DNA from 4 places in the Streptomyces albireticuli genome. Region 4 is predicted to be linked to each of the others. Evidence: riboswitches for the same ligand, from Rfam matches in the RefSeq annotation. Region 4 holds a riboswitch; each other region holds the start of a gene.

Region 1 (7,061 bases), 6.3 Mb from region 4:
AGCCGGATGTCGGTGTACGACCTGGTGGGCGACGCCCTCGCCGGCGCGGGGCCGCTGGCGCGCGAGCACGGCGTCCGGCTCGTCGGGGACCGGGTGGACCCGGTGCCGGTCGAAGTGGACGGGAAGGAGATGACGCGCGTACTGGGCAACCTCCTCGTCAACGCCATCCGCCGCACCCCCGCCGACGGCACGGTCGCCGTGGCGGCGCGCCGCGACGCGGACACGGTCGTCCTGTCCGTCACGGACGGCTGCGGCGGCATCCCGGAGGAGGACCTGCCGCGCGTCTTCGACACCGGCTGGCGCGGTTCGGAGGCGCGGACGCCTCCGGCGGGGGCGGGGCTGGGCCTGGCGATCGTCCGCGGCATCGTCGAGGCCCACGCGGGCCGGGCGGCGGTCCGGAACGTGCCCGGGGGCTGCCGCTTCGAGGTCGTGCTGCCGGCCGCGTCGCCGTGACGAACGCCCGGACACCCGCCCGCGGGCCGCTCGGGCACCGCAGGACACACCCGGCGGCTGAGCCCCGCCCACTCACCCAAGGGCCGGGAAACCCACCGGAGTTCACCTGAACGTAGGGCACGGACCCCGCCCGCCGCCCCCGTTCGGGTGAGTACCGCATGCGCGTCCCGGCGGCTGGGAAGCCCTCGGGCGACCCGGCCGCCGAGCCGCCCGCTCGCGCCGACTCTCCCGCACCGGAAGGAACTTCGCATGCGCCGCTTCGTCGCAGTCGTCCTCGGGGTCGCCGCCTGGTTCGGGGTGTGCGCCTCCCCCACCGCCGGTCACGACCAGCCTTTTCCCGCGAGCGCGGCCGAGGGGAGCGAGGCGGCCGCCCTCCCCCGCTGAGCGGCGGAACGGGCGGCGGCGCCGGACGCGCAGGGGTGCCGGCAGCGACGCGGAGGCGCCTCATCCGCATTGACATGAGCACCGGCACATGGCTCTAATGGGGCGCGTGTCCGCGTGACGCCGGCCGAAGAGCAGTGGGCAGGCCGGCGATCGGGCGAGACACCTTTCCTCAAAGGGTCTTCCCATGAGTTCTCACTTCACAGGCAGCGCCTGACCGTACGGCGCCGCCGCGTGCCTCTTTCCGCACGCCGCCGCGCCTCGGCGCGCCCCGTCGCGCTCTTCACCATCACTTCGCCGCGATCGACCGCGGCTCACGTACCCGCTCCGGAGAGCCCACACCGTCATGCCCATATCGTTCAACCAGTCCGTCATCGAGGAGTTCCGCGCCAACGGAGGAAAGGTCGGCGGCCCCTTCGAGGGCGGTGACCTCCTGCTGCTGACCACCACCGGCGCGCGATCGGGCGCCTCGCACACCACTCCCCTCGGCTACGTCCGCCACGAGGGGCTCCTGCTGGTCGTCGGCTCCAACCTCGGCGCCCCCGCCCACCCCGCCTGGTACCACAACCTGCTCGCCCATCCCCTGGTGCGGGTGGAGCTGGGCACCGAGGAGTTCGAGGCCGTCGCGGTCCCCGCCGAGGGCGCCCGGCGCGACCGGCTGTTCGCGCGGGTGACCCGGGCCGAGCCCGGCTACGCCGCATACCAGGAGCGGACCTCCCGCCTCCTGCCCGTCGTGGCACTGGAGCGCGCCGAGCACGCGGACGCGGGAGGCCCCCGCGAGGTCGTCACCCTCGCCGACAAGCTCCTGGAGGTCCACACCTGGCTGCGCGCGCAGCTGAAGCACGTATTCGCCGAGACCGACGCCCATCTGGCGGCGGTCGCGGCCCACCGGGGCCCCGGCGAACCGCCGGCGCCGGGGCTGGGCATGCAGATCAGGCAGCACTGCCTGGCGTTCTGCGGGACCCTGACGTTCCATCACACGGGCGAGGACGCCCATGTCTTCCCCGCGCTCGCGGAGCACCACCCGCGACTGCGTGACGCGCTCGGCCGGCTCCGGGAGGAACACCGGACGGTGGCGCGTGTCAAGGACGAGCTGCTGGCGCTGCTGGGGGACATCGGAGCGGCGGATCCCGTGCGGTTCCGGGCGGAACTGGCGCGGATGGTGGCGGAGCTGACGGCCCATCTGGACCACGAGGAGGAGTGGCTGCTCCCGGTGCTGGCCGCCGTGCCGTTCCCGCCGGGGCGGGGTGCGGCGGCCTAGGCGGTGACGGGCGGGGCGCCTTCCCCGGCGCCCCGCCCGCTACGCACCGGGGCTCCTCCCGGCCCCTCCGCGTCGTGCGCCCCTCAGCCCTTGGGCGCCGCGGTCGACGTGCGCGCCGCCCAGCGCTGTTCGACCTTGCCGAAGCGCCAGTACGCCAGCGCCGCCGCCCACACGACCACGAACAGGCCGACGATCACGAAGCCGACGTTGTCGAGGTTCAGGCCGGCGATCCAGCCGGTCAGCGCGTCGTCGAGGCCGAGCTTCTCGTGCAGGACGCTCACCAGCTCGATGGTGCCGATGAGGAAGGCGACGGCGATCGACAGTCCGGTGATGGTGAGGTTGTAGTAGACCTTGCGGACGGGGTTGGAGAACGCCCACTGGTAGGCGAAGTTCATGAACGTGCCGTCGAGGGTGTCGAAGAGGCTCATGCCGGCGGCGAACAGCAGCGGCAGGCACAGGATCGCGTACCAGGGCAGGCCGGCGGCGGCGCCGCTGCCCGCCATCACCATGAGGGTGACCTCGGTGGCGGTGTCGAAGCCGAGGCCGAAGAGGAAGCCCAGCGGGTACATCTGGCCGGGGCGGGTGATGGAGCGGGTGAAGCGGCCGAGGATCCGGTTCATGAAGCCGCGCGAGTCGAGGTGGCGCTCCAGTTCCCGCTCGTCGTAGCGGCCCTCGCGCATGGCGCGGAAGATGCGCAGGATGCCCGCGAGGGCGACGAGGTTGAGGGCGGCGATGAGGTAGAGGAAGCCGCCGGAGACGGTGGTGCCGACCACGCCGAGGGTCTGGTGCGTGGTGGACTCCTCGTCGAGGAGGGTCCCCGCGGCCTGGGTGCCGCCCGCGACCAGGGCCGCCATGGCCACCACGACGCTGGAGTGGCCGAGCGCGAACCAGAAGCCGACCGAGACCGGGCGCTTGCCGTCGGCCATCAGCTTGCGGGTGGTGTTGTCGATGGCGGCGATGTGGTCGGCGTCGAAGGCGTGCCGCATGCCGAGGGTGTAGGCCGTGATGCCGAGGCCGACCCCGTAGACCTTGGAGCCCACGGTGTAGTGGTCGGGGACGACGAGCAGATAGAGGACGCCGAACGCGACGACGTGCAGGGCGGCGACGACCGCCAGCAGGCCGGCGGTGCGTACGGTGTCCTGGCGGCGCCACCGGAAGGCGGGCAGCGCGCCGCCGGGGGCTTCGGTGGGGGCGGCGCCGGGGGCGTCGGTGGGCAGGGTCATCGGGGGTGAACGCTCCAAGCACCTCGTGGATCATCGCGTGATGCCGTGGCCGGTCTCCTGGCTTACGGGTTCGCGCGCGCCCGCCCCTGCCTTCCCGGCCGCGGGCTGCGGCCAGTGGCTCCGCGCGCCGTGGCGGCGCGCGGAACGGAACGGGAACTCCCCGATCACAGTGGCGAGGGCCGCTCCGGACTCGGGCCACGAGGGCCTGTCACCGGTCTTCCCGAACACCACGGCCGGGCCACCATAGCGCTCCGACCGGCGCTTGTGGCAAGGATGTGGCAGTTGCCATAGATGTGCAATAAGCGCCCCGCCCCGTCGCCGGACGCACTCCGGAACGCGCCTTCCGGGTCACTCCCGAGGCCCCGTCAGGGCCTGCCCGCCGAAGCCCCGGCCGCCGTCGGCCGCCGTGCGCCACCAGGTGTCGACTGCCTCCTGGTCCATGGCCGCCCAGTCGGGGGTGGCCTGCACCTGCGCGCGGCCGAGCCGGCGGCCGACGCCGACCACGGCCCGGCCGGTGGGCGACCGTTCGGCGTCGTAGGCACGGACCGCGGCGTCCAGGTCCGGCTCCTCGCGCAGCACCCGCTCCAGCACCGCGGCGTCCTGGAGGGCCTTCACGGCGCCGCTGCCGGAGTGCGGGCGGGCGACGGCGGCCGCGTCCCCGGCGAGGACGAGCCGGCCCTCGCCGTAGTGCGGCACGGCCAGGTCGTAGATCGGCTGGACGTACGTGCCGGACCGGGGCGTGCGCCGGACGACCTCCTGCCAGTACGGCGGGAAGCGCTCCTCGACGACCGCCGCGTGGTGGGAGACCAGCTCGTCGGTGACCGTGCCGGCGGGCAGGCTGGTGGCGTCCCGGAGGGCCGGGCCGACGGAGGCGGGCGGCGCGGTGTAGAAGACCCAGTTCGCGGAGGTGCCCCGGCCGCCCGGGCCGGGGATGCGGTAGACGATCATATGGCCGCCGGGGAAGACGACGGTCGCGGCGTCGTGCTCGGGCCAGGCGTCGTGGGGGCCGGGCAGCAGCTCCACCGGCAGGGTGCCGCGCCAGGCCAGATAGCCGGCGTACGCGGGCACGGTGGCCGCCCGGGTCGCGGCCCGGACGGCCGAGCGGTAGCCGTCGGCGCCGACGACCAGGTCGAAGCGCTCGGTGCGCCCGTCGGCGAACCGCAGCGCGGCGCCGTCCGGTCCGGGCAGCACCCGCTCGACGGCCGCGCCCTGGACGTAGCCGACGGAGGCGGGCAGCCCCGCCCGTAACTCCCGCCAGAGCGATCCCCAGTTGTACGAGCGGAAGGGGAACGGCAGCACGCCCACCGCCCGTCCGGCGGGCGCGCCGCCGTCCCGCACGATCCAGGGGCGCCGGGTCAGCCGCCGCCAGGGCACGTCCGGCCCCAGGTGCCCGGCCGCCGCCAGCTCGGCGTAGCGGTCGTCGTGGACGGCGAGGCCGACGCCCCGGTCCTGGAGGCCGCCGGCCGCCCGCTCGTACACCACGACCTCGCCGGCTCCGGCCCGCGCCGCGGCGAGCGCGGTGGCGCACCCCGCGACCGACCCGCCGACGACGGCCACCCGTGATCCACGCACCCGCATGTCCGCCCTCTCGACGCCCCGTTCCCCGGTTCCGCGCGTTCGCCCGCGCTCCCTCGGAGTCGGAACCTACACTGCGCCGTCCGGGCGGTGACAGAACGCCCGGACGGTTCACCGACGTCCAGGTCATGGACGCTTCCGGCACGCCGGTGCTACCTGTGCAGTGGGCAGGGCACCGTCCGGCGCGAGAAAGGGCTGACCGCCATGGCAGACACGGGACAACGGCCGGAGCCGCGGGTCGGGTTCGTACGCCGCATCGGGCTCTTCCAGGCCACCGCGCTCAACATGAGCCAGATGTGCGGCATCGGGCCGTTCGTGACCATCCCGCTGATGGTGGCGGCCTTCGGGGGGCCGCAGGCCGTCATCGGGTTCGTCGCGGGCGCGGTGCTGGCCCTCGCCGACGGGCTGATCTGGGCCGAGCTGGGCGCCTCGCTGCCGGGGGCGGGCGGCAGCTACGTCTATCTGCGGCAGGCGTTCCAGTACCGGACCGGCAGACTGATGCCGTTCCTGTTCGTCTGGACGGCGATGCTCTTCATCCCGCTGGGCATGTCCACCGGGATCATCGGCTTCGTGCAGTATCTCGGCTATCTCTGGCCGGACATGGGCCAGGCGCAGGGCGACCTGGTCGGGCTCGCCGTCATCGCGGTGATCCTCGCGGTGCTGTGGCGGCGGGTGGAGAACATCGCGAAGATCACGGTGGTGCTGTGGTGCGTGATGATCGCGTCCGTGGTGCTGGTCATCGCCGCGGCCTTCACCCACTTCAGCCCCGACCGCGCGTTCACCTATCCGGCGCACGCCTTCGAGCTGACCACCAATCACTTCTGGATCGGCTTCGCGGCGGGCCTGACCATCGGGATCTACGACTACCTCGGCTACAACACCGCGGCCTACATGGGCGCCGAGATCAAGAACCCGGGGCGCACCCTGCCGCGCGCCATCGTCTTCTCCATCCTCGGCATCATGGCGATCTACCTGCTGCTCCAGATCGGCACCCTGGGCGTCATCGACTGGAAGCAGATGCTCGACCCGGACTCGACGGCCTCCTCCTCGGTGGCCTCCGCGGTGCTGGAGAAGTCCTGGGGCGAGGGCGCGGCGAAGACCGTCACGGTGCTGATCCTCGTCACGGCCGTGGCGTCCGTGCTGGCCGGTCTGCTCGGCGGGTCCCGGGTGCCCTACGACGCCGCGCGGGACAAGGTCTTCTTCGGCGCCTTCGGCAGGCTCCACCCGCGGCACCGCTTCCCGGTCCTGGGCCTCGCGTCGATGGGCGCCGTCACCGCCGTCGGCTTCCTGATCGGCCGTCATACGGACCTGGCGACGCTGATCCAGCTGCTGACCACCGTCATGGTGATCGTGCAGGCCCTGGCCCAGGTGCTGGCGGTGACGGTGCTGCGCCGCCGCCAGCCGGCGCTGCGGCGCCCGTACCGCATGTGGCTCTACCCGCTGCCCAGCTTCGTGGCGCTGGTGGGCTGGCTGGTGATCTACGGCTACGCGGACAAGAACTCGCCCGGGCGGCACCCCATCGAATGGTCGCTGGCCTGGGTCGCCGCGGGCTGTGTGGCGTTCCTGCTGTGGGCGCGGTACGAGAAGGTGTGGCCGTTCGGGCCGCGGGAGATCTCGGAGGAGTACCTGGAGGCCGCCGGTCCGGACGTGGACCCGGACGGGGATCCGGGCGCCGCGAGCGGTGACGGCACCGGGCCCGGGACCGGTCCGCGCCCCGGTCCGGACGGTGACCCCGACGGCGACCCCGACGGGGCGGCGCCCGCGCCGGTCTGACCCTGGATCACCCGCGGTGCCCGTTTTCCGGCCCGGCCACCGGTGACTGGTCCGGACGGGTGATAGAACTTGCATCCATGCCTGTGAGCCCCTCCCCTTCGTCCCCCCGGCCTCCGCAGTCCGCGCACACCCAGGCGGCACCGCCGCGCAAGCTGCTGTGGCACCGCCTCATATTCGGGCTCTGGTTCCGCCCTGTCGAAGTGCTCGACGAGGCGCGGGACCGGAGCGTCTGGGGGCCGCCACCTTCCTGTGCCTGCTCTGCGGGGCGCTGGGGACGCTGGGCAACGACTCCTTCTGGGAGGGGTGGCGGGTCGGCCCCGGGCAGGCCCTGGAGGCGATGGCCCTCGCCGACGGGGTGCTGCTCCTCGCGAGCCTGCTGCTGGGGGTGGCCACCC
Region 2 (7,061 bases), 4.6 Mb from region 4:
CATCATTGATCTGCTCGGCCAGCTCGGTCTGGGACATGTCGCGTGCCTGCATCCGCGTGACCAGCCGGACATTTTCCCGCATGGACTCACCGTAGGCGTACGCATCGGGTCCGTAACAGCACGCAAGTAATGCGCAGGCAATTTCGTCCGGTGGAGAACAGGATGCCCACAGCCTTTTCGGCCTCCCTCCCACCGCCTCACGCTCGGTTACTTGAGTCGTAGGGACACCACGACGAAGAGGACTCCCACAGATGGACCAGCACACCACCCGGCGCCCATCCCGCCTCACCACCCTGATGACGGGCGACCTCCCACCCCTCGATCTCGTCACCGTCCGCGCCACCGCTCACCGCGCCTGCCGGGAACGGCTCAACCGCCCCGCCAATGCCGAGATCGAAGAACTCATCCGCACGCTCCGGGGACAGCTGAACCTGTTGCTCATCCACGCACAGCTGGAAGTCGACCGGCTCGACCGGGGAACCGTGGAGTGGGACCGCTGGCAAGCGCTCATCGATCAAGTCCGGGCCGATCTCAAGCACGGGAGCGCCGAGGGGCCTGCGGCGGAGGCCGCGTACATGGAAGTTCTCGGCCGGGGGGCGCGGTTCCTCGCGGAGTGTCTCGAACGGTAGGCGGCGAGGAGGACCTCAACTCCGCCGATTCACCGGGTGATTCGCCCCTGCGGGTGACGGCTCGTGCGGTCAGTTCACGGTACCGTGACCGGGATTCCCTCGCTTCGCGCCTCCGGCGGACGAAGCGACCCCCAACGCCGGCTGCAACCGGCGAAGGGGGTCTACACCCACCAGGAGAACAGGCCCTCCCTAGGATGCTCCGGCATGTTATCGCCCCTGCGCGCTTCTTCTCGCAGGTGCCCAACGACCTCGTCCGTCACCCCCGGTTGTCCGCCAACGCCGTCCGCCTCCTCATCTGGCAGCTCTCGCTGCCCGACGGCGCGGCCTCGCAGCCGCTCTCCGTCACCGGGGAACGGGCCGGTATCAAGAACGCCGCCTTCACCCGTGCCAAGCGGGAGCTCGCCGCCGAGGGCTATCTGCACGAGTGGCGGTCGCAGGGCGAGGGCGGTCGCTGGGCCACGCGGCAGCTCGTCTCGAACGTACCGCTGACCGCCGGGGACGCCTTACGCGTACGGGACGGCGGACAGCCAATCGGCTCGGACGCCCCCGAGCACCCCGCACCGACTCCACGAAAACCGGCCGTCGGTGAGCCGACCCCCCGGTCCGTCGGTCGTCCCCATAAGAAGACAGGGGAGAACACCTCCCACCCTCCCCACCCGCTCGCCGAGCGCGGCGCCCGGGCCCTCGCCGCCGTGTCTCACGCCGAGCGGCGGCTGCGGCTGTCCGGGCGGGACGTCGCGCGGCTCGCCCCGCTGGCGGCGGAATGGCTGCTGCGCGGCGCGACGTCGGCCGATCTCCGGGAGGCGCTCACCCATGGCCTGCCCGAGCGGGTGCACTCCCCCGCCGGGATCGCCCGCGACCGGCTGCTGCGGAAGATGCCCGATCCGGTGGCCGTCACCCCGTCCGCGCCCCCGCCCCGCCCCTTGCGGCTCTGCACCGGCGGGTGCGGCCGCATGATGCGGCCGGTGTCCGACGAGACCCGCTGCCGGGACTGCCGTACGCACACGGCCGCCACCCCCGACGGCGCCGTCGCCGCCACCCTGCGCGGTGTCGCCGCCGTACGCGAGTCCTTGCGCGGCCGTCATGCCTTACCGCCCCACCCCTCATCCGGAACGGTAACCGCCGGTTACTGAAACCCCCTCCCCCGAACTCACCGTCCGTGCACGGCACTTCCCGGCCAGATGACATTGCCATACCGATATACGGACAGGGGGTGACTCCCACCGGGACGTCGCCTAGATTTCCTGCGCATCACGCAGTGATCACACAGGGGGGAGTCACCAGCATGACGGAACCACCGACAGGGACACCGGAGGACGGTGGCCGGAAGGCCACCGCCGCCGTGACCGTCCCGATGATCGTGGCGGGCATATGCCTGGCCATACCCTTCGTCGCGATGCTGTGGGTCGACTCCTACTCCCGGCTCACGCCCGCCTTCATCGGCATCCCGTTCTTCTACTGGTACCAGATGCTGTGGGTGCTGATCTCGACCCTGCTGACGGTCGTCGCGTACACCATCGTCCGGCGCCACGAGCGGCTCGCGCGGGCGCGCAAGGCGGGTGAGCGGGCATGAAGGACGGCGTGAACGGCGTGGCACTCGCCGTCTTCATCTTCTTCTTCCTCGTCGTCACCGTCATGGGCTTCGTCGCCTCGAAGTGGCGCCGCGCCGAGAACGCGGACAGCCTCGACGAGTGGGGGCTCGGCGGCCGGTCCTTCGGGACGTGGGTGACCTGGTTCCTGCTGGGCGGCGACCTCTATACCGCGTATACGTTCGTGGCCGTCCCGGCCGCCATCTACGCGGGCGGCGCGGCCGGCTTCTTCGCGGTGCCGTACACGATCCTGTGTTACCCGCTCGTCTTCACCTTCCTGCCCCGGCTCTGGTCGGTCTCGCACAAGCACGGCTACGTGACCTCCTCGGACTTCGTCCGCGGCCGGTTCGGGTCCAAGGGCCTGTCGCTGGCGCTCGCGCTCACCGGCATCCTCGCGACGATGCCCTACATCGCCCTCCAGCTCGTCGGCATCCAGGCGGTGCTGGACGTCCTCGGCGTGGGCGGCGGCTCGAACTGGTTCATGAAGGACCTGCCGCTGCTGATCGCGTTCGGTGTGCTCGCGGCGTACACCTACTCCTCCGGGCTGCGGGCCCCGGCGCTGATCGCGTTCGTCAAGGACGCCCTCATCTACATCGTGATCATCGTCGCGATCATCTACATCCCGATCCGGCTGGGCGGCTTCGACCACATCTTCAGCGCGGCGGGCGACGCCTTCGCCGTCAAGAACCCGGAGACGGGCAAGCCGCGCGGCTCCCTGGTGAGCGGGCCGGACGCGCAGTGGGCGTACGCGACGCTCGCGCTGGGCTCCGCGATGGCGCTCTTCCTCTATCCCCACTCGGTGACGGCGGTTCTCTCCAGCAAAGGCCGCAACGTCATCCGCCGGAACACCACGATCCTGCCGCTGTACTCGCTGATGCTCGGGCTGCTGGCGATGCTCGGCTTCATGGCGATCGCCGCCGGGATCAAGGTCAAGAACGGGCAGCTCGCCATCCCCCAGCTGTTCGAGGACATGTTCCCGGACTGGTTCACGGGCGTGGCCTTCGCCGCCATCGGCATCGGCGCCCTGGTGCCGGCCGCGATCATGTCCATCGCGGCGGCGAACCTTTTCACCCGCAACATCTACAAGGACTTCATCAAGCCGGACGCCTCGCCCGAGCACGAGGCGAAGGTCTCCAAGCTCGCCTCGCTCCTGGTGAAGGTCGGCGCGCTGGTGTTCGTCCTGACCATGGACAAGACGGTCGCGATCAATTTCCAGCTGCTGGGTGGCATCTGGATCCTCCAGACCGTGCCCGCCCTCGTGGGCGGCCTCTTCACCCGCTGGTTCCACCGCTGGGCGCTGCTCGGCGGCTGGGTGGCCGGCATGGCCTACGGCACCTGGCGGGCGTACGACACGCCGAGCGCCACCCAGGATCATTTCGGCAATACCAACCTCATCCCCCTTATCGGGGAAAAGGGCTATATCGGGCTGACCGCCTTCGTGCTCAATGTGATCGTGGTCATCGTCCTGACCTTCGCCCTCAGGGCCCTCGGCGCGCCCGACGGCGTGGACGAGACCAAGGCCGCGGACTACACCGCGGACGCCGGCGACCCGGGCGTCCGGCAGGAGCTCCCGCCGGCCACCGCGGGTGCCCCGGGCGGCCACTAGGAGCCCCCAGGAAGGCCCGCCCGGACCAGGCCGGTCCGGCGCCCCCGGCCGGGGCCCGCAGGGCCGCCGCACCCCCTCGCAGGGGCGCGGCGGCCCTCTCTCGTGCCCGGCGCCAAGGCCCGGAATCCTGGGCCCTGTTAGCACATTCCGACCCGCGCGATTACCGCGTGACACAAGATGTGGTGGTGCGTGCGACGGCCAGCACTAGATGTATGCTCGTCCTCGCTGTCGTCGCAGGGGAATCCGGTGGAAATCCGGAACTGTCCCGCAACGGTGCATGTATGCCGTAATGACGCATGCAGGAGTCCGAGTACCTGCCGACAGCACGCCCACCGCCGAGCCCCCGCTCGTCACCGGGCGTTTTGCATTCGTCCGGGCCTCGCGGGTTGGGTCGATGGACGCTTACGAGCATGCCCTGGTGCTGTCAGGCATGCCCGTACGCGCCCGTCGCGCGCCACCCGCCCGGCCCCCTGCCGAGCGAGGGAGAGCCTCAGTGACCATCGCGCCCGCCGATCCGGTCTCAGCGTCCGCGGAAGCGACCGGCGGCCCCGGGACCGCGCTGCTGCGCACCCTGACCGACCTCACCGCCGATCTGCCCGCCACCGACCCCGGAAAGGTCGCCGCCGCCGCGCTGCGCGGCCGCCACCCGGGTTCGGACGAGGCCGAGCTGCGGTCCCTGGCCACCGAGGCCGCGGCCGGCCTGATCTCCGAGGAGCCCCAGTACTCCCGGCTCGCCGCCCGGCTGCTCACCCGCGCGATCGCCGACGAGGCGGCCGGGCAGGGCGCGACCTCCTTCTCCGCCTCCGTCGAGGTGGGTCACCGCGAGGGCCTGATCGCCGACGAGACGGCCGCCTTCGTGCGCGCCCACGCCGCGCGCCTGGACGCCCTCGTCGAGCGGGCGATGGCCGACGGCGCGGACGACCGCTTCGGCTACTTCGGCCTGCGCACCCTGCACAGCCGCTACCTGCTGCGCCACCCGATCACCCGGCAGGTCGTCGAGACCCCGCAGCACTTCCTGCTGCGCGTGGCCTGCGGCCTGGCCGAGGACCACTCGGAGCGCGCCCTGGACGACGTGGCCGAGCTGTACGGGCTGACCAGCACCCTCTCGTACCTCCCCTCCTCCCCCACGCTCTTCAACTCCGGCACCCGCCACCCGCAGATGTCGTCCTGCTACCTGCTGGACTCCCCGCTGGACGAGCTGGACTCGATCTACGACCGCTACCACCAGGTGGCCCGGCTGTCGAAGCACGCCGGCGGCATCGGCCTGTCGTACTCGCGCATCCGCTCCCGCGGCTCGCTGATCCGCGGCACCAACGGCCACTCCAACGGCATCGTGCCGTTCCTGCGCACGCTCGACGCCTCCGTCGCCGCGGTCAACCAGGGCGGCCGGCGCAAGGGCGCGGCCTGCGTCTACCTGGAGACCTGGCACGCGGACATCGAGGAGTTCCTGGAGCTCCGCGACAACACCGGTGAGGAGGCCCGCCGCACGCACAACCTCAACACCGCGCACTGGATCCCGGACGAGTTCATGCGCCGCGTCGAGGCCGACGCCGACTGGTCGCTGTTCTCCCCGGCCGACACGCCCGAGCTGGTCGACCTGTGGGGCGACGAGTTCGACGCCGCTTACCGCAAGGCCGAGGCCGACGGCAAGGCCGTCAAGACCATCCCGGCCCGCGTGCTGTACTCCCGGATGATGCGCACCCTCGCGCAGACCGGCAACGGCTGGATGACCTTCAAGGACGCGTCCAACCGCACCGCGAACCAGACGGCCGAGCCCGGCAAGGTCGTACACTCCTCGAACCTCTGCACCGAGATCCTGGAGGTCACCGACGACGGCGAGACCGCCGTCTGCAACCTCGGCTCGGTCAACCTCGCCGCCCACCTGGGCACCGACGGCGACATGGACTGGGAGAAGCTCGACCGTACGGTCCGTACGGCCGTGACGTTCCTCGACCGCGTCGTGGACATCAACTTCTACCCGACCGAGCAGGCCGGCAACTCCAACAGCCGCTGGCGCCCGGTGGGCCTGGGCCTCATGGGTCTCCAGGACGTCTTCTTCCGGCTGCGCCTGCCCTTCGACTCCGCCGAGGCGAAGGAGCTGTCCACCCGGATCTCCGAGCGCATCATGCTCGCGGCGTACGAGGCCTCCGCCGACCTCGCCGAGCGGCACGGCCCGCACCCGGCCTGGTCCGCGACCCGCACCGCGCGCGGCGTGCTGCACCCGGACCACTACCCGAACGCCGAGCAGCGCTGGGCCGACCGCTGGGGCGCCCTGCGCGCCCGCATCGCCCAGGTCGGCATGCGCAACTCGCTGCTGCTGGCCATCGCGCCGACGGCCACCATCGCCTCCATCGCGGGCGTGTACGAGTGCATCGAGCCGCAGGTCTCCAACCTCTTCAAGCGCGAGACCCTCAGCGGTGAGTTCCTCCAGGTCAACACCTACCTGGTGGAGGACCTGAAGAAGCTCGGCGTCTGGGACCGCACCACGCGGGACGCGATGACCGACGCCAACGGCTCGATCCAGGACATGAACTGGATCCCGCAGGAGGTGCGCGACCTCTACCGCACCGCCTGGGAGATCCCGCAGCGCGCCCTGATCGACATGGCCGCGGCCCGTACGCCGTACCTGGACCAGAGCCAGTCGCTGAACCTCTTCATGGCCTCGCCGACCATCGGCAAGCTCAGCTCGATGTACGCGTACGCCTGGAAGCAGGGCATCAAGACGACGTACTACCTGCGCTCGCGCCCGGCGACCCGGATCGCCCGCTCGGCCTCGGCCGCCGCCACCATCCCCGTCCAGCAGGTCACCCCGGACGCCGACGCCGTCGCCTGCTCCCTTGAGAACCCCGAGTCCTGCGAGGCCTGCCAGTAATGTCGTCCGAACAGAAGAACCTGCTCGACCCGGGCTTCGAGCTGACGCTGCGCCCGATGCGGTACCCGGACTTCTACGACCGCTACCGCGACGCGATCAAGAACACCTGGACCGTCGAGGAGGTCGACCTCCACTCGGACGTCGCCGACCTCGCCAAGCTGTCCCCGGGTGAGCAGCACATGATCGGCCGTCTCGTCGCGTTCTTCGCGACCGGCGACTCGATCGTGGCGAACAACCTCGTGCTGACGCTGTACAAGCACATCAACTCCCCCGAGGCGCGGCTGTACCTGTCGCGGCAGCTGTTCGAGGAGGCCGTGCACGTCCAGTTCTATCTGACGCTGCTCGACACCTACCTCCCCGACCCG
Region 3 (7,061 bases), 1.4 Mb from region 4:
GCTCGGGCTCCGGCTCCGGCTCCGGCTCGTCGTCCTCGAACCGCCGCAGGATCTCGTCGAGCTTGTCCTCGTCGAGGCCGGGGGCGTCGAAGGGGTTACGCCGCCGCCGGTGCGGCAGCGACAGCAGCGCGGCCTGCCGTACGTCCTCGGTGGTGACGTCCGTACGCCCCGCCCAGGCGGCCAGCGCCGTCGCGGCCCGCGCGGTCACGATGTCCGCGCGCATGCCGTCCACCTCGAACCCGGCGCACACGGCGGCGATCCGGCGCAGCGCGCCGTCACCCAGCCGCACGTCCGGCAGCAGCGCCCGGGCGGCGGCGATCCGCTCGCGCAGCGCGTCCTCCTCGGCCGTCCACTTGGCGGCGAAGGCGGCCGGGTCCTCGTCGTAGGCGAGCCGGCGGCGCACGACCTCGACGCGCTCCTCGGTCTCACGGGAGGCGGCGACCTCGACGGTCAGCCCGAAGCGGTCGAGGAGCTGGGGGCGGAGCTCGCCCTCCTCGGGGTTCATGGTGCCGACGAGGAGGAAGCGGGACGCGTGACGGACGGAGACGCCCTCACGCTCGACGGAGGAGGAGCCGGTGGCCGCCGCGTCGAGGAGGCTGTCGACCAGATGGTCGCCCAGCAGATTGACCTCGTCGACGTAGAGCACACCGCGGTGCGCGGCCGCCAGCAGGCCCGGCTCGAACGCCTTGACGCCCTCGCCCAGCGCCCGCTCGATGTCGAGCGCTCCCACGAGGCGGTCCTCGGAGGCGCCTACGGGCAGCTCGACCATACGGGCGGGGCGGGCCTCGCCCGGCGCGTCCTCGTGCGGCCCGTCCGGGCAGGCGGCGTCCGGGGACGCCGGGTCGCAGGAGAACCGGCAGCCGGGCACCGCGTCGACCCGCGGCAGGAGCGCCGTCAGGCCGCGGACCGTCGTCGTCTTGGCGGTGCCCTTCTCGCCGCGTACGAGCACGCCGCCGATGGACGGCGCGATCGCGTTGAGCAACAGGCCCAGCCGCATGTCGTCCATGCCGACGATCGCGGTGAACGGGTAGGTGGCCGAGGCCATCAGGCGTTACCCCCTTCGAGGGAATCGGTTCGACCGGGCACGTCGGTGGCCGCCGGACCCGGCGGCGTGTCACCGCGCCCGGCGCGGGCGGGGGCGAGCGGACCGTCACGGTCCGGGCCGTGTTCCCGCCGCGCGGGCAGGGACGGCGCCCCCGGCGGTAGGAACGGCAGCCCCTTCGGCACCCCGTCCTCGATCAGCCGCAGCAGCGCGTCCGTGTCCGCGTGTTCCTCGATCAGGTCGCCCAGCCGGTCCAGCTGTTCCTCGCGCAGCGCCCCGAACGACGTGTCCGGCGCCGGGACGAACGCCCGGCCCGCCGCCTCCGCGACCCGGCGCAGGAACGCCCGCCGGAAGCCGTCGCTCTCCAGCGAGCCGTGCCAGTGCGTGCCCCACACCGCGCCCGACCGGCAGCCGTCCAGGAACGGCTCGTCGCCGCCGAGGACCTCCGCGACACCGTGATGGATCTCGTAGCCCTCGACGCGCTCGCCCAGCGCCTCACCGACCGGCCGGGCCAGCGTCTTCTCGCGGGCGAACCGCACCCGCACCGGCAGCAGACCGAGGCCCGGCACCGTGCCGGCCCTCGACTCGACCTCGTCCTCGATGCGCTCGCCCAGCACCTGGAAGCCGCCGCAGATGCCCAGCACCGGGCGGCCCTCCGCCGCGCGGCGTACGAGCGCGTCGGCGAGGCCGCGCTCGCGCAGCCACGCCAGCGCCCGCACCGTGCCGCGGGTGCCCGGCACGATCACCAGGTCCGCGTCGGTGAGCTCCTCCGGCCGGTCCACGAAGCGCACGACGACGCCGGGTTCGGCGGCCAGCGCGTCGACGTCCGTGAAGTTCGACATCAGCGGCACCGCGCAGACCGCGACGCGCAGGACGTCGGCGCCGTGCGGCGGCGCGACCACCGACTCGCGGACCGCGCCGCGCAGGGAGACGCGCAGCCCGTCCTCCTCGTCGATGCCGAGCCCGTGCGCGAACGGCAGCACGCCGACCGTCGGGCGGCCGGTCAGGTCGCGCAGCATGTCCAGGCCCGGCTCCAGCAGCGACACGTCGCCCCGGAACTTGTTGACCATGTAGCCCGCTATCAGCTCCTGGTCCGCCCGGGACAGCAGCGCCGTCGTGCCGAAGAAGGACGCGAAGACGCCGCCCCGGTCGATGTCGCCGACCACGACGACGGGCAGCCGCGCGGCCCGCGCGATGCCCATGTTGACGATGTCGGTGCGCCGCAGGTTGATCTCGGCGGGGCTGCCCGCGCCCTCGCAGATCACCGCGTCGTGGGTGCGCCGCAGCTCCTCCAGGCACTCCGTCACCGTGCCGAGCAGCTGCTCGCGCCGCCCCGCGTACAGGGAGGAGCCGCCGTCCGGCCTCCCGGGCCCCCCGAAATACCCCCGGGCGCTCAGCTCGCCGACGGGCTTGCCCAGCAGCACCACCTGGCTGCTGCGGTCGCTGCCGGGCTTGAGCAGGACGGGGTTCATGAGCGCCGTCGGCTCGACGCGGGCGGCCGCGGCCTGCATCGCCTGCGCGCGGCCTATCTCCGCGCCCTCGCGGGTCACGAACGAGTTCAGCGACATGTTCTGCGCCTTGAACGGCGCGACCTTGACGCCTTTGCGGACCAGCCAGCGGCAGATGCCGGCGGTGACCACGCTCTTGCCCGCGTCCGAGGTGGTCCCGGCCACCAGCAGGCCTCCGCCCAGCGGGCCCGTACGCCCGCTCCTGTCCGCTGTCACCGGCTGCTCCTCCTGGACGTGCTCCTGGACGTGATGGCCCTGCTGCAAAGGCTGCCCACCGTGCGCGCCGCTATCGCGGTGCCCAGGGCCAGCAGCGACACCCGGCGCGAGAGGCGCACCGCGCGTTCGATGTCCGCGACCTCCACCGGGCGGTTCTCGCCGCCGAGCACGGGCCGGTGCTCGACGCGGCCCGCGTAGGCGAGGGTGCCGCCGAGGCGGACGCCGAGGGCTCCGGCGAAGGCGGCCTCCACCGGGCCGGCGTTCGGGCTCGGGTGCCGGCCCGCGTCCCGGCGGGCCACCCGCCAGGCGCCGCGCCGGTCGGGGCCGGCGAGGACGGTCAGGGCGGCGGTGAGCCGGGCGCCCGGCCAGCCGACGACGTCGTCCAGCCGGGCGGAGGCCCAGCCGAACCGCCGGTGGCGCGGCGACTTGTGGCCGACCATCGCGTCCAGGGTGTTCACGGCCCGGAAGCCGGCCAGGCCCGGTACGCCCGCGACGGCGCCCCAGACGAGGGCGCCCACGACGGCGTCGGAGGTGTTCTCGGCGACGGACTCCACGACCGCGCGCGCGATCTGCGGGCCGTCCAGCGCCTGCGGGTCGCGCCCGCACAGGTGGGGCAGCCGCTCCCGGGCGACCTCCAGGTCGCCGGCCTCCAGCGCGCCGCCGACGGCGCGCGCCTCACGGCCCAGGGAGGTGCCGCCGAGCACCGCCCAGGTGGCGGCGGCGGTCAGGGCCACGCGGGCGCGGCGGGAGGGGCGCAGGGCGCGGGTCAGCAGCGCGGCGCCGGCCACGGTGCCGCCCGCGCAGAGCAGGGTGTGCAGGGCGCCGTAGCCGCGGTGGTCGCGCCACAGGCGCTCCTCGACGGCGTGCGCGGCCTTCCCGAAGGCGGCCACGGGGTGGCCGCGGCGGGGGTCGCCGAGGGCGAGGTCGCCGAGGAAGCCGAGCGCGGCGCCGCACGCGAAACCGAGGTGATCGGCGTGCAAGGGACGCATCGGTCAGGCCGCCGTCGCGCCTCGGAAGGGGAGCCGGGGGGCGCGTGGGACGCGGGAGGGGGTGCGGCGGCAGCCGGGCATGGGGGTGTGTCCTCACTCAGGGTCCGCGCCCTGGCTCGACGTGACCGGCGACCAGAGTCTCCTGGCTCCCGGATCGGCGTCGTTCCGGCCTTCCGGTCCGGCAGGCGGACCGTGGCCCTCGGTGGAGGACGCTCCCCGGTGACAGTGGCGGGACCGCGCCGGACTCGCACCGGCTTCCTCTGCTGTCGCCGTTTGGCCCCGGAAGTCCACCATGGGCCGTGAACGGCCGTCAACTCACCTCTGAGCTGGGGTTCGCCTCCCGGGGCGCGGGCGCGGCCCGGTACGCGGAACGCCGGCCGGGCTGGAGATCCAGCCCGGCCGGCGTCCGGGGCCGAGGGGTCGGGGACTCGCCCCGGGAGGCTAGGCGACGATCAGGTAGATGCCGTACCCGACGGCCGCCGCGCACAGCGCGAAGCAGGCGTACGCGCCGGTCCGCGCGACCGCCGTCGGCTCGGTGGCCGCGGCGTCGCCGCCGGCGGCCTCGGCCGGCTTGCGGGACGTACCGACGATGCCCAGCGTGAACACGCCGACCAGTCCGACCGTCACCACGAGGCTGACGCCGAAGACCTGGCCGAGAGCTGCCCAGTCGATCTGCATGGTGTCTCTTCCTTAGCTCGCCGCGGCGGCGGGTGCGCGCCCGGCTTCGGGGGCCACGGCGGCCACGGGGGAGAGGGGGCCGGCCAATGGCGGGGCGACGGCCTGGAGCGCGGCGGTGACGACACCGGCCGGCTCGGCGGACGCGGGCTCCGGGGCGTCGATCTCGTTGACGTTGTCGTGGGTGACCGGCTTGCGGCGCGAGGCCAGCCAGATGCCGGCGGAGACGGCCACGCCGAGGACGGCGACGGTGGCGACGCCCCAGTCGCCCTGGTCGGCCAGGAGGGCCGCGCCACCGGCGACCAGACCCGCGGCCGGCAGCGTCAGGCCCCAGGCCAGGACCATGCGGCCGGCGGTCGACCAGCGGACCACGCCGCCCTTGCGGCCGAGGCCGGCGCCCATGATCGAGCCGGAGCAGACCTGGGTGGTGGAGAGCGCGAAGCCGATGTGCGAGGAGGCGAGGATCACCGTCGCGGCGCCGGTCTGGGCGGCGAAGCCCTGCGCGGGCTTGATGTCGGTGAGGCCCTTGCCGAGCGTCTGGATGATGCGCCAGCCGCCGAGGTACGTACCGGCCGCGATGGCCAGGCCCGCGGAGACGATGACCCACATCGGCGGGTCGGAGTGCGGGGCGACGACGCCGCCGGCGACCAGCGCGAGGGTGATCACGCCCATCGTCTTCTGGGCGTCGTTGGTGCCGTGGGCGAGGGAGACCAGGGCGGCCGAGGCGATCTGCCCGGTGCGGTAGCCCTTGGCGGTCTCCTTCTCGTCCCGGCCCTTGGCCAGGCGGTAGGTGAGCCGGGTCGCCAGGGTGGCGGCCAGACCGGCCACCAGCGGGGCGGCGACCGCCGGGATGAGGACCTTCATGACGACCTTGTCGGCGTTGACCGCGTCGAAGCCCACCGAGACGATGGTCGCGCCGATCAGGCCGCCGAAGAGGGCGTGCGAGGAACTCGAGGGGAGGCCGGCCAGCCAGGTCAGCAGATTCCAGACGATGGCACCGATCAGTCCCGCGAAGATCACTTCAGGTCTGATGCCCGCGGTCTCGTCGATGATCCCGCCGGAGATGGTCTTGGCCACCTCGACGGAGAGGAACGCGCCGACGAGGTTCAGCGCCGCAGACATGGCCACCGCGGTCTTGGGCTTGAGGGCCCCGGTGGAGATGGTGGTGGCCATGGCGTTGGCCGTGTCGTGGAAGCCGTTCGTAAAGTCGAACACCAAGGCCGTGACGATCACGATCCCGATGAGAAGCGTGATGTGTTCCATTCACCCAGGCAATCAGCTCGATGGTCAGTACAGCGGCGACCGTAAAGACCCTTGGTGAACGGAAGGTGAACTGGAACGGGCGGAGCGGTGGCGTGAACCGGAGGCGAGAACCCATGGAAGATCGGGAAAGCGTACGGACCGCGTGGGCGGAGGTCCTGGCCACGGCACGGCGCACCGTCGCCGACGGGCTGGTCGTCGGCACCTCGGGCAATGTGTCCGCGCGGGTCGGCGACCTGGTGCTGGTGACCCCTAGCGGAATCCCGTACGACCGGCTCGGACCCGGGGACGCGGTCGCCGTCGACCTGGCCGGCCGGCAGGTCCTCGGCGGGCTCCCGCCCACCAGTGAGCTGCCGATGCACCTCGCCGTCTACCGCTCCACGGACGCCGGCGCCGTCGTCCACACCCACGCCGTCCACGCGACGGCCGTCTCCACCCTCGTCGACGAGCTGCCCCCGGTCCACTACCTGACCGGGCTGCTCGGCGGCCCGGTGAGAGTCGCCGAGTACGCCCTCTACGGCAGCGACGAACTGGCCGCGAACATGCTGCGGGCGCTCGACGGCCGTAGCGGATGCCTGCTGCGGAACCACGGCACGGTGACATATGGCACAGGCCTCGACCAGGCCTACGACCGCACCGCGCAACTGGAGTGGATGTGCCGGCTCTGGCTCACGGCCTCCGGCGTCCCGGGGCGTACGCCCTCGCTGCTCACGCCGGATGAGCTGGACGCGGCGGCGGAGAAGCTCCGCGGCTACGGGAGGTCGCGCGGGTAGTGGGTGCGGGCGGGTGCTCTTTCCCCTGCCCGCCCCTTCCCGATGTCCTCAATCGCCGGACGGGCTGAGGTGGGGGCACTGGCGGGCGGGCTGGACCGCGGGAACGCCGGACGGGCTGGAGTGCGGGGCCGGGACGCGCCCACTGGCCGGGTGGGCTCGGGCGGACCACACTGGAAGGGATGCGTGTACGTCCAGTGGCGGCCACGGCCGTCACCACCCTCGTAGGTGCCGGAGCGGCCGCGGTGGCGGCCGGACGGTACGCGAGCGACGTGGCCCTGCGCCCCGTCCCCGGCCGCCCGCTCCCCGGCGAGCCGGCGCTCACGGTCCACGCCGTCGACGGCGACCGCGTCACCCTCACCCGCTCGATCGCCGCGCTGCGGCGCGGCACCTACGGCCTGACCGCGCGCGGCCTGCACGCCGTCGTCGGCCCCGTCGTCGAGGGCGCCCCGCACCCCGCCGACTGCGTCGTGCGCCGCCTGGAGCGCGTCACCCACGGCGTCCTGGAGCCCGGCGCCAGGGTGTGGCTCACGCCGCAGGTCCACCTCGGCAACCCGCGTGACGCCCTCGGCCTCGACCACGCCGACGTCGCCGTCCCCGG
Region 4 (7,061 bases):
GGAGTTCGCGGCGCAGAAGCACGGCTTCACCGCCGTCAAGCACCAGCGCGAGGTGGGCACGGGCTACTTCGACCTGGTGTCGACGGCGCTGAACCCGGCGGCCGAGACGGTCGCGCTGCGCGGCTCCACGGAGGAGGAGCAGTTCCACTAGGCCCCGGTCACGGCGGGCGGTTCTCCGCCCCTCCCCCCTCTGTTCCCCCTGCTCCCCCTGCATCGAGGTGCGGCTCCGCCACGTGGCGGGGGACTTCGCCCCGGGCACCTCGCCGCGCCACCGCGCGCCGCCCTCGCACACCTTCCCCGGACGGGCCGGAATCCGGCCGGACCGGCCCTCCGCCGCAAGGCCGGAAGGCCCGGGCGACCGCTTCCGGCCCGTCCGGGGACGCGCGAGGACCCCGGCGCCGGGGCGGCACCCCCACCGGTGGCCCGCACCGCTCCCCAGGAGACACCATGACCACAGCCACCCACCGCGTCCAGGTGCTGGCCGCCCCCGATCCCCGCTTCGAGGAGATCCTCACCCCCGCCGCCCTCGACTTCCTCGCCGCCCTCGACGCCGCCTTCGCCGGCCGCCGCGCCGAACTGCTCGCCGAGCGCCGGCACCGGGCCGCGCTGCTCGCCATGGGCGACACGCTCGACTTCGTCCCGGCCACCGCCGGCATCCGGGACGACCCCCACTGGCGTGTGGCCCCGCCGGCGCCGGGGCTCACCGACCGCCGGGTGGAGATCACCGGCCCGCCCGAGCGGCGGATGACCGTCAACGCCCTCAACTCCGGCGCACGGGTATGGATGGCGGACTTCGAGGACGCCACCTCCCCCACCTGGGAGAACATCATCGGCGGCCAGCTCAACCTGCTGGACGCCGTCCGGCGGCGGATCGACTTCACCACGCCCGGCGGCAAGGAGTACCGGCTCGGCGAGCGCCTCGCCACCCTCGTCGTACGCCCCCGCGGCTGGCACCTCACCGAGAAGCACCTACTGATCGACGGGCGCCCCGTGGCCGCCTCCCTCGTCGACTTCGGCCTGTACTTCTTCCACTGCGCGCAGCGGCGGATCGACGCGGGCTCCGGGCCGTACTTCTACCTCCCCAAGCTGGAGAACCACCTGGAGGCCCGCCTCTGGAACGACGTCTTCCTGCTCGCCCAGGGGCTCCTCGGCATCCCGCGCGGCACCGTCCGGGCCACGGTCCTGATCGAGACCGTCACGGCGGCGTTCGAGATGGAGGAGATCCTCCACGAGCTGCGCGAGCACAGCGCGGGCCTCAACGCCGGGCGCTGGGACTACCTCTTCAGCGTCATCAAGAACTTCGCGCACCGCCCCGACTTCGTCCTCCCCGACCGGACGCGCGTCACCATGACCGCGCCCTTCCTCCGGGCGTACACCGAGCTGCTGGTCCGCACCTGCCACCGGCGGGGCGCGCACGCCATCGGCGGGATGGCCGCCCAGATCCCCGGCCGGGGCGCGCGCGCCGACGAGGCCGCGCTGGCGACCGTCAGACTCGACAAGGAGCGCGAGGCGGAGGACGGCTTCGACGGCTCCTGGGTCGCCCACCCCGGGCTGGTGCCCGTCTGCCGCGAGGTCTTCGACTCCGTGCTCGACGGCCGGCCGCACCAGATCGAGCGGACCCGCGCCGACGTGGAGGTGACGGCGGCCGACCTGCTCGCCGTGCACCGCACCGGCGGCCCGCCCACCCCGTCCGGCGTCCGTGCCGACATCGCCGTGGCGCTGCGCTACTTCGACGCCTGGCTGCGCGGCAGCGGCGCGGTCGCGCTGTACGGGCTGATGGAGGACGCGGCCACCGCGGAGATCGCCCGCTGCCGGATCTGGCAGTGGCTGCGGCACGGCGTGATCGACCGCGCGGAGGTGCTCACGGTGCTCGACGAGGAGACGGCGGCGCTGGCGGCGGACGACCCACGGGCCCTCGCCGGGCAGGCGCGCGACGTCTTCGTCCGTACGGCCCTCTCCGGCGAACTCCCCGGCTTCTTCACCACCGACGCCTACACCCGGCACCTGGTGCGCCGCCCGGCGGTGCGCTCATGAGCGCGCGCTTCGGCAGGGCCGGGGTGGTCGGCGGCGGCCAGATGGGCGCCGGGATCGCCGAGGTGTGCGCGCGGGCCGGCCTCGACACCGTGCTCTGCGAGGCCGACGGCCCCGCGGCCCGGCGGGCGCGCGAACGGGTCACCCGGTCCCTGGAGCGGGCCGTCGAACGCGGCAAGACCGACCGGTCCGCCGCCGAGGACGCGCTGGCCCGGATGGTCTTCACCGGGGACCTCGACGACCTGGCCGACCGTCAGCTCGTCATCGAGGCCGTCGTCGAGGACGCGGAGACCAAGACCCGCGTCTTCGGCGCCCTCGACAAGATCGTCGAGGATCCGGCGGCGGTGCTCGCCTCCAACACCTCCTCGATCCCCGTGATGCGGCTCGGCACGGCGACCCGGCGCGCCGACCGGGTGCTGGGCCTGCACTTCTTCAACCCGGTGCCCGTGATGCCGCTGGTGGAGATCGTCACCTCGCTGCACACGAGCGCCGAGGCGGCCGCCCTGGCCGAGGAGTTCGCGACCGCGACCCTGGGCAAGACGGCGATCCGGTCCCAGGACCGGGCCGGGTTCGTCGTCAACGCGCTGCTCATCCCCTACCTCCTGGCGGCCGTGCGGATGGCGGAGTCCGGCTTCGCGTCCGCCACGGACGTCGACGAGGGCATGGAGCTGGGCTGTGCGCACCCGATGGGGCCGCTCAGACTGGCCGATCTCATCGGCCTCGACACGGTCGCCGCCATCGCCCAGTCCCTCTACGACGAGTTCAAGGAGCCCCTGTACGCCCCGCCGCCGCTGCTCCGGCGGATGGTCGAGGCCGGGCTGCTCGGACGGAAGTCGGGCCGGGGGTTCCACCGGTACGACAGAGACTGACCCGGGCTGAGGGGCCCGGGTCACCGCCGGGGGGCGGCGGCGCCGGGTCGGCGGCCGCCGCCGCCTTCCGGCCCGCGCCGGCGGCCCGCCACGTGTCCCAGATCACCATCCGGTGGGTGGACGGGGCTGTCAGGGGCCGGGCCCAGCGCCTAGGCTGACGGTGCAGCTGGTTCGCCCTGCCCGCCAGGCAGGCGCGTCGCAAGAGGGAACCCGGTGGGAATCCGGGACTGCCCCGCAGCGGTGAGCGGGAACGACCGCCGTCATCAGCACTGGCCCGACGAGGGCCGGGAAGCGACGGCCAGTAGGAGCCTCGTGTCCCACGAGACGTGCCCGCGAGTCCGAAGACCTGCCACTGCCCGCGCGCACGGACGCGCGCGGAGATCCCGGTGACCTCGAGGGCGGGTCGGCGCACATATCAGGCGGTCGCACACGGCGGTTTCCCTCCGTCGTCGTGGTCCCGCCCGGTTCGCCGTCCCTTCGCGCCCTCACCCCGTCCCCGGGGTCGTATCGGAAGAAGCTCGCGAAGGAGAGTTCCGTGACCAGCAAGTCCGCAGCCGCGGCAGCACGGGCCACCGTGTACGGCTACCCCCGCCAGGGCCAGAACCGGGAACTGAAGAAGGCCGTCGAAGGTTATTGGAAAGGCCGTGTCGACGCCGCCGAACTGCGCCGTACGGCAGCCGGGTTGCGCGCCACGGCCTGGCGCCGGCTCGCCGAGGCCGGCGTCGACGAGGTGCCGACCGGCGACTTCTCGTACTACGACCACGTCCTGGACACCAGCGTCATGGTGGGCGCGATCCCCGCCCGGCACCGCGCCGCCGTCGAGGCGGACGCCCTGGACGGCTACTTCGCGATGGCCCGCGGCACCCAGGACGTGGCGCCGCTGGAGATGACCAAGTGGTTCGACACCAACTACCACTACCTCGTCCCCGAACTGGGCCCGGACACCGTCTTCACGGCCGACTCCACCCGGCAGGTCGCCGAGTTCGCGGAGGCCGCCGCCCTGGGCCTGACCGCGCGCCCCGTCCTCGTCGGTCCGGTCACCTACCTCCTGCTGGCCAAGCCCGCGCCGGGCGTCGCGGCCGGCTTCGACCCGCTGACGCTCCTGGACCGGCTGCTGCCCGTCTACGCCGAGGTGCTCGCCGACCTGCGGGCCGCCGGCGCGGAGTGGGTCCAGCTGGACGAGCCGGCGCTCGTCCAGGACCGCACCCCGGCCGAGCTCAACGCCACCGCGCGCGCCTACCGGGACCTGGGCGGGCTCACCGACCGGCCGAAGCTCCTGGTCGCCTCCTACTTCGACCGGCTCGGCGCGGCCCTGCCGGTGCTGGCCAAGGCGCCGGTCGAGGGGCTCGCCCTCGACCTGACCGGCCCCGCCGCCGCCAACCTCGACGACCTCGCGGCGGCCGGCGGTCTGCCCGGCAAGCGGCTCGTCGCGGGCGTCGTCGACGGCCGCAACGTCTGGATCAACGACCTCACGGCGTCCCTCGCCACCCTCGCCACGCTCCTCGGCCTCGCCGGCCGGGTGGACGTCGCGGCCTCCTGCTCGCTGCTGCACGTCCCCCTGGACGCCGCCGCCGAGCGCGACGTCGACCCCCAGATCGCCCGCTGGCTGGCCTTCGCCCGGCAGAAGACCGCGGAGATCGTCACCCTGGCCCGGGGCCTCGCCAAGGGCACCGGCGCCATCGCGGCGGAACTCGCCGCCAACCGCGCCGACCTGGCCTCCCGGGCCGGTTCCGCGCTCACCCACGACCCGGCGGTGCGGGCCCGCACCGCCGCGGTGACCGACGCCGACGCCCGGCGCTCCCTGCCGTACGCCGAGCGGGCCGCCGCCCAGCGCGCCCGTCTCGGCCTGCCGCTGCTGCCCACGACCACGATCGGCTCCTTCCCGCAGACGGGCGAGCTGCGCGCCGCCCGCGCCGGTCTGCGGGCCGGCCGGATCGACACTGCCGCGTACGAGCGCCGGATCGAGGACGAGATCCGTGAGGTCGTCTCCTTCCAGGAGAAGACCGGCATCGACGTCCTGGTGCACGGCGAGCCCGAGCGCAACGACATGGTGCAGTACTTCGCCGAGCGGCTCACCGGCTACCTCGCCACCCAGCACGGCTGGGTCCAGTCGTACGGCACCCGCTACGTCCGGCCGCCGATCCTCGCCGGGGACATCTCCCGCCCGGAGCCGATGACCGTGCGCTGGACGTCCTTCGCCCAGTCGCTGACCGACCGCCCCGTGAAGGGCATGCTCACCGGGCCCGTCACCATGCTCGCCTGGTCCTTCGTCCGCGACGACCAGCCGCTCGGCGAGACCGCCCGCCAGGTCGCGCTCGCCCTGCGGGACGAGGTCGGCGACCTCGCGGCCGCGGGCAGCCCGGTGATCCAGGTCGACGAGCCGGCGCTGCGCGAGACGCTGCCGCTGCGCTCGGCGGACCACGCCGCGTACCTGGCCTGGGCCACGGAGGCCTTCCGCCTGAGCACGTCCGGCGTCGGCCCGGACGTCCAGATCCACACCCACATGTGCTACGCGGAGTTCGGCGACATCCTCCAGGCCATCGACGACCTCGACGCCGACGTCATCAGCCTGGAGGCCGCCCGCTCCCACATGCAGGTCGCCGGCGAACTCGCCACGGCCGGCTACCCGCGCGAGGTCGGCCCGGGCGTCTACGACATCCACTCGCCCCGCGTCCCCGGCACGGCGGAGGCGGCGGCCCTGCTGCGCAAGGGCCTGGAGGCCATCCCGGCGGAGCGGCTGTGGGTGAACCCGGACTGCGGCCTGAAGACGCGGGGGTGGCCGGAGGTGCGGGAGTCCTTGGAGAACCTGGTGGCGGCGGCGCGGCAGGTCCGTGACGGGCTGCCGACGACGTCCTGAGGGCGGGGCGCCTGCGGCGGGCTTGTTCCCCACCCCGCCCCTTCCCGTAACCGGGGGCTTCGCCCCCGGGCCCCCGGTTCCGCGCTGACGCGCGGTGTCCTCAAGCGCCGGACGGGCTGATTTTCAGCCCGTCTGGGGGCACCTCCCAGCGGTAGCTGGGGGAGCTTGAGGACCGGGGTCCGGGGCGGAGCCCCGGTTCGGGAAGGGGCGGGGCTGGGGAAAAGCCCCGCGCAGCGGCACCCGTCCCCCGCTGCCCCGCCCCCTACCCCAGCTCCAGACTCGTCACCCCGAACCCCCGCTCCGCCCGAACCTCCCGCACCGCCCCCGTATACATCCGCACCGTGTGCGAACTCGCCTTCAACCCCCGCCCCAGAACCAGCGCATGCCCCGCCCCATGCGGCTCCGGCACGTCCACGCACACCTCCTCGTCCGCCCCCACCGCCCCCACGAGCGCGTCGAACAGCGCCTCCGCCCCCTCCGCCGTGTCGGCGAACAGCGGCCCGACGCGGTGCCCGCTGCGCGCGGGGCGGATCACGCCGTATCCGGCGATCTCACCGTCGCGCAGGTAGGCGTAGGCCGTGTGGCCGGGCGCGCTGAGCCAGCGGGTGAGGAAGGCGCGCCGGTCGGCGGGGAAGCACTCCTGGTCGTAGGCGGCGATCGCGTCGAGGTGGGCGGGGGTGACGGGCACGACGCCGGGCGCCGTCGGGGCGCCGGTCCGCTCGGGGCGGCCGGAGTAGCGGATCGTGTCGTGGGCGGTGACGAAGCCGGAGCGCCGGTACGTCGCCTGCTGCGCGGGCACGGCGTCCAGGCCGACCGTGCGGTCCCCGGCGTGCGGGAAGGCCGCGCGCCAGGTGGCCAGGCCCAGCCCCTTGCGCCGGTGTCCGGGGTGGACGAGGTAGTAGCCGAGAAACGCGTACCGCGGCGAGTAGGTGACGATCGAGAGCGCCGAGACCGGCTTGTCGTCGATGCGGCCGAGGAAGAACCCGGCGGGGTCGGTGGGGTGGAAGCAGGCGGTGTCGCCGGAGCCGGGGTTCCACCCCTCTTCTGCGGCCCACTCCGCCACGTGGTGCCAGTCGTCCAGCGAGGCGCGGGTGACGGTGAGCGCGTCGAGGGGGTTCATAGTGTTCCGTTCGTCCCTTCACACAGGTTTCGGGTGCGGTGCGGTCCGCCGCGCACGGCCTGGGCCGTGCGCGGCGACCGGGTCGGTCGGGCTTCCGCCGGGGCTCAGATGAGGTCCATGGCGGCCACCTCGTCGGGGCGGCCGTAGCTGACGGGCCCCTGGAAGCGGTGCCGGGCGCTGGCGA

Evidence for each region. A riboswitch is a leader RNA that binds a small molecule or an ion and turns the genes downstream of it on or off. The one in region 4 is predicted to bind cobalamin.
Region 1: it holds a riboswitch for cobalamin, as region 4 does, so the genes downstream of both, SMD11_RS04215 (HoxN/HupN/NixA family nickel/cobalt transporter) here and metE (5-methyltetrahydropteroyltriglutamate--homocysteine S-methyltransferase) in region 4, are expected to answer to the same signal.
Region 2: it holds a riboswitch for cobalamin, as region 4 does, so the genes downstream of both, SMD11_RS11350 (ribonucleoside-diphosphate reductase subunit alpha) here and metE (5-methyltetrahydropteroyltriglutamate--homocysteine S-methyltransferase) in region 4, are expected to answer to the same signal.
Region 3: it holds a riboswitch for cobalamin, as region 4 does, so the genes downstream of both, SMD11_RS25390 (cobalamin biosynthesis protein) here and metE (5-methyltetrahydropteroyltriglutamate--homocysteine S-methyltransferase) in region 4, are expected to answer to the same signal.

What each region holds. Positions count from the first base shown of each region.
Region 1 covers NZ_CP021744.1:967,359-974,419, forward strand. Annotated here, with positions in the region: gene SMD11_RS04205 (sensor histidine kinase) at 1-453, shown strand, start outside; gene SMD11_RS36795 (hypothetical protein) at 703-837, shown strand; gene SMD11_RS04210 (nitroreductase/quinone reductase family protein) at 1,181-2,095, shown strand; gene SMD11_RS04215 (HoxN/HupN/NixA family nickel/cobalt transporter) at 2,179-3,318, opposite strand; cobalamin riboswitch at 3,348-3,565, opposite strand; gene SMD11_RS04220 (FAD-dependent monooxygenase) at 3,667-4,896, opposite strand; gene SMD11_RS04225 (APC family permease) at 5,098-6,666, shown strand; gene SMD11_RS36180 (hypothetical protein) at 7,004-7,061, shown strand, end outside.
Region 2 covers NZ_CP021744.1:2,720,314-2,727,374, forward strand. Annotated here, with positions in the region: gene SMD11_RS11325 (Tat pathway signal protein) at 1-82, opposite strand, end outside; gene SMD11_RS11330 (DUF6415 family natural product biosynthesis protein) at 252-629, shown strand; gene SMD11_RS11335 (hypothetical protein) at 824-1,762, shown strand; gene SMD11_RS11340 (DUF3311 domain-containing protein) at 1,915-2,202, shown strand; gene mctP (monocarboxylate uptake permease MctP) at 2,199-3,824, shown strand; cobalamin riboswitch at 4,020-4,161, shown strand; gene SMD11_RS11350 (ribonucleoside-diphosphate reductase subunit alpha) at 4,318-6,696, shown strand; gene SMD11_RS11355 (ribonucleotide-diphosphate reductase subunit beta) at 6,696-7,061, shown strand, end outside.
Region 3 covers NZ_CP021744.1:5,865,346-5,872,406, forward strand. Annotated here, with positions in the region: gene SMD11_RS25380 (putative cobaltochelatase) at 1-1,045, opposite strand, end outside; gene SMD11_RS25385 (cobyric acid synthase) at 1,045-2,733, opposite strand; gene SMD11_RS25390 (cobalamin biosynthesis protein) at 2,763-3,746, opposite strand; cobalamin riboswitch at 3,891-4,017, opposite strand; gene SMD11_RS25395 (hypothetical protein) at 4,197-4,433, opposite strand; gene SMD11_RS25400 (inorganic phosphate transporter) at 4,446-5,693, opposite strand; gene SMD11_RS25405 (class II aldolase/adducin family protein) at 5,807-6,463, shown strand; gene SMD11_RS25410 (alpha/beta hydrolase) at 6,643-7,061, shown strand, end outside.
Region 4 covers NZ_CP021744.1:7,286,450-7,293,510, reverse strand. Annotated here, with positions in the region: gene aceA (isocitrate lyase) at 1-151, shown strand, start outside; gene aceB (malate synthase A) at 448-2,034, shown strand; gene SMD11_RS31330 (3-hydroxybutyryl-CoA dehydrogenase) at 2,031-2,900, shown strand; cobalamin riboswitch at 3,068-3,252, shown strand; gene metE (5-methyltetrahydropteroyltriglutamate--homocysteine S-methyltransferase) at 3,436-5,757, shown strand; gene SMD11_RS31320 (GNAT family N-acetyltransferase) at 6,020-6,877, opposite strand; gene SMD11_RS31315 (amino acid permease) at 6,982-7,061, opposite strand, start outside.